3 regions of the Streptomyces rimosus genome follow, and region 2 is predicted to be linked to each of the others. Evidence: riboswitches for the same ligand, from Rfam matches in the RefSeq annotation. Region 2 holds a riboswitch; each other region holds the start of a gene.
The links. Region 2 has a riboswitch for cobalamin ahead of CP984_RS13245 (ribonucleoside-diphosphate reductase subunit alpha). Riboswitches for the same ligand answer to the same signal wherever they lie in the genome.

Region 1 (3,268 bases), 1.5 Mb from region 2:
GGCCGTCTCCGGGGACAGGCCGGGCAGCACCACGCCGCGCCAGGGTGTCATACGGAGTTCGCCGGCCCCGTCCTGGGCGGCGATGGCGGCCAGTTCCCGCAGATGGGCGCTGGTGAGGCGGCCGAGGGGGGCGAGGAGGGAGAGGGCCCGGGTGCCGTCGGGGGCGGTGACCTGGCCCGGCCGGGGCGGGGACGGCCGGGTGGGGGCCGGGGGCGTGGCGGTCGTGCAGGGCTCCGGGAGTTGCGTACACAGGTGTACGCGGACGGTCGCGGCGTCGTAACCCGGCGGGAGCTCGCGTACGCGCCAGGAGCCGTTGCCCGCTTCCCGGGCGACGGTGAGGAACGCTTCCGCGGCGGCCAGGGCCGTGCGCGGTGCGTCATGGCCGGGCAGCCGCAGCGCCTCGGGGTCGTCGCCGATGCGCAGCAGCGCCGTACCGCCCGCTTCTGCGATCAACGTCACATCGGCGCCGAGCGCGGCCACGTCCCCGCGGCCGTCGTCCAGCGCGAAGAGGAAGCGTCCGGAGAGGGCGGGGGCCGTCGGGCTCGCGCACAGGAGGCGGTCCAGTTCGCGGGCCCAGTCCTGGACGGCGGCGCCGCCGTCGGCGCCCTGTCCGTCCAGCCCGGCGAGCGGTGAGGCGACGATGTTGCGGACGCGTTCGTGCTGGTCGGAGGGGAGGAGACCGGCGGCGCGCAGGAGGCCGGCGAGGGACGCGGCACTGTCGGCACCGAGGCCGCGCAGCTCCGCGTTGCCGCGGGAGGTGAGGGAGAGGTGGCCATCGCCGAGACGGTCCGCCGCGTCGGCCAGGACGCGCGCCTGGTGGGGCGTCAGGCGCCCTGCCGGAAGGCGGAGTCGGGCCAGGTATCCGTCGGCGGCCTGATGCAGCCGCAGCGCCCCGGGGCAGGCGTCGCCACGGTCCCGTACGACGGCGTCGCCGCGCTCCTGTACGGCGGCGCCATCGCGGTTCCGTACGTCCCGTACGCGGGCCTCGCGGCCGCCGCCTGCGCAGGCGTCACCGCCATCCCGTACGAGGGATTCGTCCCGATGCGGGGGTATCGCGGGGGTGGGCGGCATGGCGGCGAGCATACCGACGATGGCTCGGGCGGTCCCCCGCCCGGCTGTCGGCGGCAGCCCTTACTATGCAGGTCGGTGGGTCAGCTGGCCCATCGGACGCCAGCGACGGCGCCAAGGGAGGAAGCCCGGTGCAAATCCGGCGCGGTCCCGCCACTGTGAGCCCGGCCACCGCCGGGCGAGCCAGGAACTCCCGCCGTCCGTGAACACCGCCCGGGGCGCGGACCCCGAGGAAGGCCAGTCGCCGCCATGATCCTGCTGCTGTCGACGTCCGACACCGACCTGCTCAGCGCCCGTGCGGCCGCCGGTCCCGTGCCGTACCGGCTCGCCAACCCCGCCCGCCTCGACCTGGCGGAGCTGCCCGGCCTCCTGGAGGGCGCCGACCTGGTCGTCGTCCGGCTCCTGGGCGGCCTGCGGGCCTGGCAGGAGGGCCTGGACCAGCTCCTCGCCGCCGACCAGCCCCGCCCCGTCGTGGTGCTCACCGGCGAACAGGCGCCCGACGCGCAGCTCATGGAGGCGTCCACCGTCCCCATCGGCATCGCGGCCGAGGCCCACGCCTACCTGGCGCACGGCGGCCCCGCCAACCTGGAGCAGCTCGGCCGCTTCCTGTCCGACACCGTGCTGCTGACCGGCCACGGCTTCGAGCCGCCGGCCGCCGCGCCCTCCTGGGGCCACCTGGAGCGCTCGAAGCACCTGGCGGCCGAGGCGCGTACCGGTGGCGAGGTCGTGGCGCGTACGGACGACACGGGCGCCGCGACCGGCCCGCTGGTCGCCGTGCTCTACTACCGCGCCCACCACATGAGCGGCAACACCGCCTTCGTGGAGTCGCTGTGCGAGCGGATCGAGGAGGCCGGCGGCCGTCCGATGCCGCTGTTCGTGGCCTCGCTGCGGGCGCCCGAGCCGGAGCTGATCGAGGAGCTGCGGGCCGCCGACGCGATCGTGACGACCGTGCTGGCCGCGGGCGGCACCAAGCCCGCCGAGGCGTCGGCCGGCGGCGACGACGAGGCGTGGGACGCGGGCGCGCTGGCCGCGCTGGACGTGCCGATCCTCCAGGCCCTGTGCCTGACCGGGCCGCGCAGCGCCTGGGAGGAGAACGACGAGGGCCTGTCGCCGCTGGACGCCGCCAGCCAGATCGCGGTGCCCGAGTTCGACGGTCGGCTGATCACCGTCCCGTTCTCCTTCAAGGAGACCGACGAGGACGGCCTGCCGGTGTACGTCGCCGACCCCGAGCGCGCCGCCCGGGTCGCCGGCATCGCCGTCCGCCACGCCCGGCTGCGCCACATCGCGCCCGCCGACAAGCGCCTGGCGCTGGTGCTGTCCGCGTACCCGACCAAGCACTCCCGCATCGGCAACGCGGTCGGCCTGGACACCCCGGCGAGCGCCGTGGCGCTGCTGCGCCGCCTTCGTGAAGAGGGCTACGACTACGGGGACGAGCCCGTGCCCGGCCTGGAGTCCGGCGACGGCGACGAGCTGATCTACGCGCTGATCGAGGCGGGCGGCCACGACCAGGAGTGGCTCACCGAGGAGCAGCTCGCCCGCAACCCGGTCCGTATCCCGGCCGCCGACTACAAGCGCTGGTACGGCACGCTGCCGCGGGAGCTGCGCGAGCAGGTCGAGGAGCACTGGGGCCCGCCGCCCGGCGAGATGTTCGTGGACCGCAGCCGGAACCCGGACGGCGACATCGTGCTGGCCGCCCTGCGCCGCGGCAATCTGCTCATCCTCATCCAGCCGCCGCGCGGTTTCGGCGAGAACCCGATCGCGATCTACCACGACCCGGATCTGCCGCCGTCGCACCATTACCTGGCCGCCTACCGCTGGATCGCCGCCTCCCAGGAGGACGGCGGTTTCGGCGCCGACGCCATGGTCCACCTGGGCAAGCACGGCAACCTGGAGTGGCTGCCCGGCAAGAACGCCGGCCTGTCCGCCGCCTGCGGCCCGGACGCGGCCCTCGGCGACCTGCCCCTGATCTACCCGTTCCTGGTCAACGACCCGGGCGAGGGCACCCAGGCCAAGCGCCGGGTGCACGCCACGCTCGTCGACCACCTCGTACCGCCGATGGCCCGCGCCGAGTCGTACGGCGACATCGCGCGCCTGGAGCAGCTGCTCGACGAGTACGCGGCGATCTCCGCCATGGACCCGGCGAAGCTGCCCGCGATCCGTGCCCAGATCTGGACGCTGATCCAGGCCGCCAAGCTGCACC
Region 2 (3,268 bases):
CCCACCGGTCCGCCCAGCGCGGCTCGGCGTTCGGGTAGTGGTCGGGGTGCAGCACGCCGCGGGCCGTACGGGTCGCGGACCAGGCCGGGTGCGGGCCGTGCCGCTCGGCGAGGTCGGCGGACGCCTCGTAGGCGGCCAGCATGATCCGCTCGGAGATACGGGTGGACAGCTCGCGCGCCTCGGGCGAGTCGAAGCCGAGCCGCAGCCGGAAGAAGACGTCCTGGAGGCCCATCAGGCCCAGACCTACCGGCCGCCAGCGCGAGTTGGAGGCGCCGGCCTGCTCGGTCGGGTAGAAGTTGATGTCCACCACGCGGTCCAGGAAGGTCACGGCCGTACGGACCGTGGCGTCCAGCCGCTCCCAGTCCATCGCCTCCTCCCAGCCGTTGGCCTCGTTGCCGAGGTGGGCGGCGAGGTTGACCGAGCCGAGGTTGCAGACCGCGGTCTCGCCGTCGTCGGTGACCTCCAGGATCTCGGTGCACAGGTTCGAGGAGTGCACCACCTTGCCGGGCTCGGCGGTCTGGTTGGCGGTGCGGTTGGCGGCGTCCTTGAAGGTCATCCAGCCGTTGCCGGTCTGCGCGAGGGTGCGCATCATCCGCGCGTACAGGATGCGCGCCGGGACCTGCTTGACGGCCAGGCCCGCGGCCTCCGCCTTGCGGTACGCGGTGTCGAACTCGTCGCCGTACAGGTCCACCAGCTCCGGCACGTCGCTGGGGGAGAACAGCGACCAGTCGGCGTCCGCCTCGACGCGGCGCATGAACTCGTCGGGGATCCAGTGCGCGATGTTCAGATTGTGGGTGCGCCGGGCGTCCTCGCCCGTGTTGTCGCGCAGCTCCAGGAACTCCTCCAGGTCCGCGTGCCAGGTCTCCAGGTAGACGCAGGCCGCGCCCTTGCGCCGGCCGCCCTGGTTCACGGCCGCGACCGAGGCGTCCAGGGTGCGCAGGAACGGCACGATGCCGTTGGAGTGGCCGTTGGTGCCGCGGATCAGCGAGCCGCGGGCGCGCACCCGGGAGTACGACAGGCCGATGCCGCCGGCGTGCTTCGACAGGCGTGCGACCTGGTGGTAGCGGTCGTAGATCGAGTCCAGCTCGTCCAGTGGGGAGTCCAGCAGGTAGCAGGAGGACATCTGCGGGTGCCGGGTGCCGGAGTTGAACAGGGTGGGGGAGGACGGCAGGTACGACAGCGTGCTGGTCAGCCGGTACAGCTCGGCGACGTCGTCCACGGCCCGCTCGCTGTGGTCCTCGGCCAGACCGCAGGCCACGCGCAGCAGGAAGTGCTGCGGGGTCTCGATGACCTGCCGGGAGATCGGGTGGCGCAGCAGGTAGCGGGAGTGCAGGGTGCGCAGGCCGAAGTAGCCGAACCGGTCGTCGGCGCCGTCCGCCAGGGCCCGGTCGACCAGCGCGTCCAGGCGCGCCGCGTGGGTCCGTACGAACTCGGCCGTGTCGTCGGCGATCAGACCCTCGCGGTGGCCGGTGGCGACGGAGGCGGAGAAGGCGGTCGCCCCCTCCGCGGCCGCCTCCTCCGCGATGGCGCGGGTCAGCAGGCGGGCGGCCAGCTTGGAGTACTGCGGCTCGTCGCCGATCAGGCCGGCGGCGGCCTCCATGGCCAGCGAGCGCAGCTCGGCCTCGTCGGAGCCGGCGTGGCGGCCGCGCAGCGCGGCGGCGGCGATCTTGCCGGGGTCGGTGGCGTCCAGGTCGGCGGTGAGGTCGGTCAGCGTGCGCAGCAGCGCGGTGCCGGGGCCGTCCCCGGCCCGGCCGCCGGCGTCCTGCCGGGGCTTCGTGTCCTTCGCGGGCTGCACGACCTGCTGGGTTGACGCGGGCTCCGTTGGCGCGATGGTCACGTGCTGCTCTCCCTCACTCGGCGGGGGCCGGGGGAGGAGCGCGACGGCCGCGTACGGGCGTGCGGCACCCCTGGCACGGCGAGGGGCGCGCGGGCACACCGCGCAGCGTCCACCGGCCCAACCCGCGAGGCCCGGACGTATCGACGACCGCGCCGGGGGTGGCGCGGGCGTACTGCGGGCAGGTCTTCGGACTCACGGGTGCGGATTGCCGCACTTCGTACACCGTTGCGGGACAGTTCCGGATTCGCACCGGATTCCCCTGCGACGACAGCGAGCACGAGCATACATCTTGTGCTGCCTCGTGCACCCACCCCCATATCTTGTGTCGCGTTGTAACGGGGTTGTCCCGAGCCGTGGTATTCGGCAGCCGTTCCAACGTCGTTCGCAGGGGCTCTGCGGGGCCCCTGCGAAGGCTTCCTGGAGCCGTTGTGGGCCTTGCGGCCGGGGGCTGACGGCCCTCCTGGACAGGGGCTGATGCAGGGGGCGTATTGGTGGCGCGGAATGTCCCTGATGCGTTGACCGGGACTCCTGAAGCGTATTGGCTCCTTGTCTGCTCCGTCGCCCGGCGGGGCGGGTGGGGGACGTGATGTGAGGGGGAACATGCGAAGAAACGGTGCTGCGCGTGGCGTGGCCAGAACCGTGGGGCTGCTGGCCGGAGCGTGTGCCGTGGCGGGGATGCTGCCCGCGACGGCCGCTGCCGCGCGGCCGGCGGCCCCGGCGACCGAACGGGTCAGTGTCGCCGCCGACGGGACGCAGGGAAACGGTTTCTCGGGCGGTCCGACGCTCAGCGCGAACGGGCGGTTCGTGGCATTCACCTCGGAAGCCACCAATCTGGGACCCGCCGACGCCAACGGCCAACAGGACGTCCACGTCAAGGATTTACGGACGGGAAAGGTCGACCTGGTCAGCGTCGCCGGTGACGGCACCCGTGGCAACGCCCTGTCGGGGTCGCCCGAGATCAGTGCCGACGGGCGGTATGTGGCCTTCTACTCCTCGGCGTCGAACCTGGTGCCCGGCGACACCAACGGCGAGGGCGACGTCTTCGTCCACGACCGGCTGACCGGCCGCACCACGAGCCCCACCGCGGGCGCGGGCACGTCCCCGTACGGCTACGGGGTGCAGAACTTCGCCCTCAGCGGCAGCGGCCGCCACCTCGCCTTCGGCTCGTACCGCGCGGACCTGGTGCCCGGCGACACCAACGAGCGCCTGGACATCTTCGTCCACGATGTGCAGAAGAAAACGACGCAACGCGTCAGTGTGGCGAGCGACGGCGCCCAGGCCGACGGCCCCTCCGCCTTCCCGTCGATCAGCGCCGACGGCCGCCGGGTGGCGTTCACCTCCAAGGCGACGAATCTCACCCCCGCCGGGCCCGGCTTCCGCCGCCCGCCGCCGCAGGACCCCATGTACGTCCACGACCTGGACACCGGGCGG
Region 3 (3,268 bases), 4.0 Mb from region 2:
CGGCATCATCGACGAGACCGCCGGCATCAGACCAGAAGTGATCTTCGCCGGACTGGTCGGCGCCATCATCTGGAACCTCGTCACCTGGCTCGCCGGGCTCCCCTCCAGCTCCTCGCACGCCCTCTTCGGCGGTCTGATCGGCGCGACCCTGGTGTCCGTCGGCGCGAGCGGCGTGCACGGCGGCGCCGTGGTCATGAAGGTCCTCATCCCGGCCGTCGCCGCGCCGATCGTGGCCGGCCTGGCCTCGATGGCCGCGACCCGGCTGACGTACCGGCTGGCCCGCAACCGCGCCGAGGAGGACACCGCCAAGGGCTACCGCGCCGGGCAGATCGCCTCCGCCGCGCTGGTCTCCCTCGCTCACGGCACCAACGACGCCCAGAAGACGATGGGTGTGATCACCCTGGCGCTGATCACCGGCGGCGTCGTGGCGCCGCACGCCGACCCGCCGCTGTGGGTCATCGCCTCGGCCGGTCTGGCCATCGCGCTCGGCACGTACCTGGGCGGCTGGCGGATCATCCGCACGATGGGCAAGGGCATCACCGACATTCAGCCGCCGCAGGGCTTCGCCGCCCAGACCGGCGCCGCGGCCACCATCCTGGCCTCCTCCCACCTCGGCTTCGCGCTCTCCACCACCCAGGTCTGCTCCGGCTCCGTCATGGGCTCCGGGCTGGGCCGCAAGGGCGGCGTGGTGCGCTGGTCCACGGCGGGCCGGATGGTCGTCGCCTGGGGCCTGACGCTGCCGGCCGCCGGCCTGGTCGCGGCGGGCGCCGCGCTGCTGGCGGACCAGGGCGACTGGGGCATCGCGGCCGTCGCGGTCCTCGCACTCGCCGTCTGCGGGGCGATCTGGGCGGCCTCCCGGCGCAAGCCGGTGGACCACACCAACGTCAACGAGGGACCGGCCGCGGAGCCCGCGGGCGTCGTCACCGCCGCCCTGCAGGCCGTCTCGCCGCCGCCCGCCGGCCCGGTCGGGCCCGTCCCCGCGGCGGCCGAGGCTGTCGAGGCTACGATCCCGGCGCCCGCGATGGCCGACGCGCCGCTCGCCGACCCGGTCGGCGCGGCCCCGGTGATCGCCGACCCGGTGACCGCCGATCCGGTGGCCGCCCACCCGCACGAGACGCACCGGACCAAGCGCCGCGCCAAGGCCGGCTCGGCCGCCGGCTGACCCCGCCGTACGCCTCCCCGGCTTCCACGAAGGAACGAGAACGCAATGAGCATCGACTGGGCAGCGCTCGGCCAGGTCTTCGGCGTCACGCTGGTCGTGACGGTCGGCATCGTGGGCCTGTTCACCCTCGGCATCGTCGGTACGTCCCGCAAGCCGCGCCAGGAGGGCGAGGCGGTGGCCGCCGGCGGGGCGGCGCGGACCGGTGCGTACGCCTGCTTCGCGCTGTGCGCGGCGGCCGTGGCGTACGGCATTTACCTGATCGTCGCCGCCTGACCGGCACCGGCACGGCGCCCCGGGGCGTCCGGTGGCCGCGGCACCCGCCGCGGCCACCGGGCACCCCGTCGCCGTATGCCGGGCCCGGGGCCCGGGGCGCTGTGGCCTTGGACACAGCCGTGAGCGGGCCCCGCGCCGCAGGTCAAGCGCGAGTTGACGGGCTTCGCGGAGCGTGGTGGACTGCCGGAGCCAATCGGCGACAGATGAGGAAGTCCGGTGAGAATCCGGCGCGGTCCCGCCACTGTCACCGGGGAGCGCTCCTCCATCAAGGGCCACGGTCCGCGTCCGGGACGCGGGTTCCGTACGGACTGGAAGGCCGGGGGAAGCGCCGATCCGGGGAGCCAGGAGACTCTCGTCGCCGTACCCGTCGAACCAGGGCGCGGACCCTGAGTGAGGACCTACCGCCATGCCCGGCCGCAGTTCGAGACCTGCTGGACGTACCCCGCTGCCCCTCCGAGGCGCGACGGCGGTCTGATCCGATGCGTGCCGAACACGCCGGCTACGCGTGCGGCGCGGCCCTGGGTTTCCTCGGCGACCTGGTCGTGGGCGATCCCCGGCGCGGCCACCCGGTGGCCGCCTTCGGGCGGGCCGCGGCGGCCGTGGAGCGCCGCCTGTGGCGCGACGACCGCGGGCGCGGGGCCCTGCACACCGCACTGTGCGCGGGCGGAACCGCCGCCGGTGCCGCGCTCCTCACCCGTGCCGTACGCCGCTCCCCCGCCGCCTCCGTGGCGCTGACCGCCGCCGCCACCTGGTCCGTCCTGGGCGGCACCTCGCTGGGCCGCGAGGCGCGGGCCGTCGGCGGGGCGCTCGCCGTGGGCGACCTCGACGTGGCGCGCGAGCGCCTGCCGCACCTGTGCGGGCGCGACCCGCAGGCCCTGGACGGACAGCAGATGGCGCGCGCGGTGGTCGAGTCCGTCGCCGAGAACACCTCGGACGCGGTGGTCGGCGCCCTGGTGTGGGGCGCGGTCGCGGGCGTCCCGGGGCTGCTGGCGTTCCGTGCCGTCAACACGCTGGACGCGATGGTGGGCCACAAATCACCGCGCTACCGCCGCTTCGGGTGGGCCTCGGCCCGCCTCGACGACGTGGCCGGATTCCCCGGCTCCCGGCTGACCGCCGCGCTGGCGGTCCTGGCCGGCCCCGACCGGCGGGGCGCGTGGCGCGCCTGGCAGCAGGACGGCGCATCGCACCCGAGCCCCAACGCGGGCCCGGTGGAGGCCGCGTTCGCGGGCGCGCTGGGCGTACGGCTGGGCGGCACCCTGGCGTACGGCGGCCGGGTCGAGCACCGGCCGGTGCTCAACGGCGGCACCGGGCGCCCCGTCGCGGTGGCGGACATCGACCGGGCCGTACGGCTGTCGCGCCGGGTGAGCGCGCTGGCCCTGGCGGCCACGGTCACGGGCCGTCTGGCGGCCGGTGCGGTACGCCGGTCCCGTACGGCCGGGAGGTCCAAGTGAGCAGCAGCAACGTACGGACGGCGAGGAGTGCCAGGTGAACGGTTCGAGTGGGGCGCCGCTGGGCGGCGGGCTGCTGGTGGCCGGCACCACGTCCGACGCGGGCAAGAGCGTGGTGACGGCGGGCATCTGCCGCTGGCTGGCCCGCAAGGGCGTCAAGGTGGCGCCCTTCAAGGCGCAGAACATGTCGCTGAACTCGTTCGTGACGCGCGAGGGCGCGGAGATCGGGCGGGCGCAGGCCATGCAGGCCGCGGCGGCGCGCGTCGAGCCGAGCGCGCTGATGAACCCCGTACTGCTCAAGCCGGGCAGTGACCGCAGCAGCCAGGTCGTGCTGATGGGCAAGCCGGTGGGCGAGCTGAGCGCGCGCGGCTACCACGCGGGGCGC

Region 1: another riboswitch for cobalamin. It lies ahead of cobN (cobaltochelatase subunit CobN); the one in region 2 lies ahead of CP984_RS13245 (ribonucleoside-diphosphate reductase subunit alpha).
Region 3: another riboswitch for cobalamin. It lies ahead of CP984_RS31650 (cobalamin biosynthesis protein); the one in region 2 lies ahead of CP984_RS13245 (ribonucleoside-diphosphate reductase subunit alpha).

What each region holds. Positions count from the first base shown of each region.
Region 1 is NZ_CP023688.1:4,775,875-4,779,142, forward strand. Features, by position in the region: gene cobG (precorrin-3B synthase) at 1-1,083, opposite strand, end outside; cobalamin riboswitch at 1,132-1,279, shown strand; gene cobN (cobaltochelatase subunit CobN) at 1,318-3,268, shown strand, end outside.
Region 2 is NZ_CP023688.1:3,251,499-3,254,766, reverse strand. Features, by position in the region: gene CP984_RS13245 (ribonucleoside-diphosphate reductase subunit alpha) at 1-1,837, opposite strand, end outside; cobalamin riboswitch at 1,998-2,161, opposite strand; gene CP984_RS13240 (TolB family protein) at 2,465-3,268, shown strand, end outside.
Region 3 is NZ_CP023688.1:7,254,431-7,257,698, reverse strand. Features, by position in the region: gene CP984_RS31660 (inorganic phosphate transporter) at 1-1,162, shown strand, start outside; gene CP984_RS31655 (hypothetical protein) at 1,208-1,435, shown strand; cobalamin riboswitch at 1,641-1,787, shown strand; gene CP984_RS31650 (cobalamin biosynthesis protein) at 1,915-2,886, shown strand; gene CP984_RS31645 (cobyric acid synthase) at 2,945-3,268, shown strand, end outside.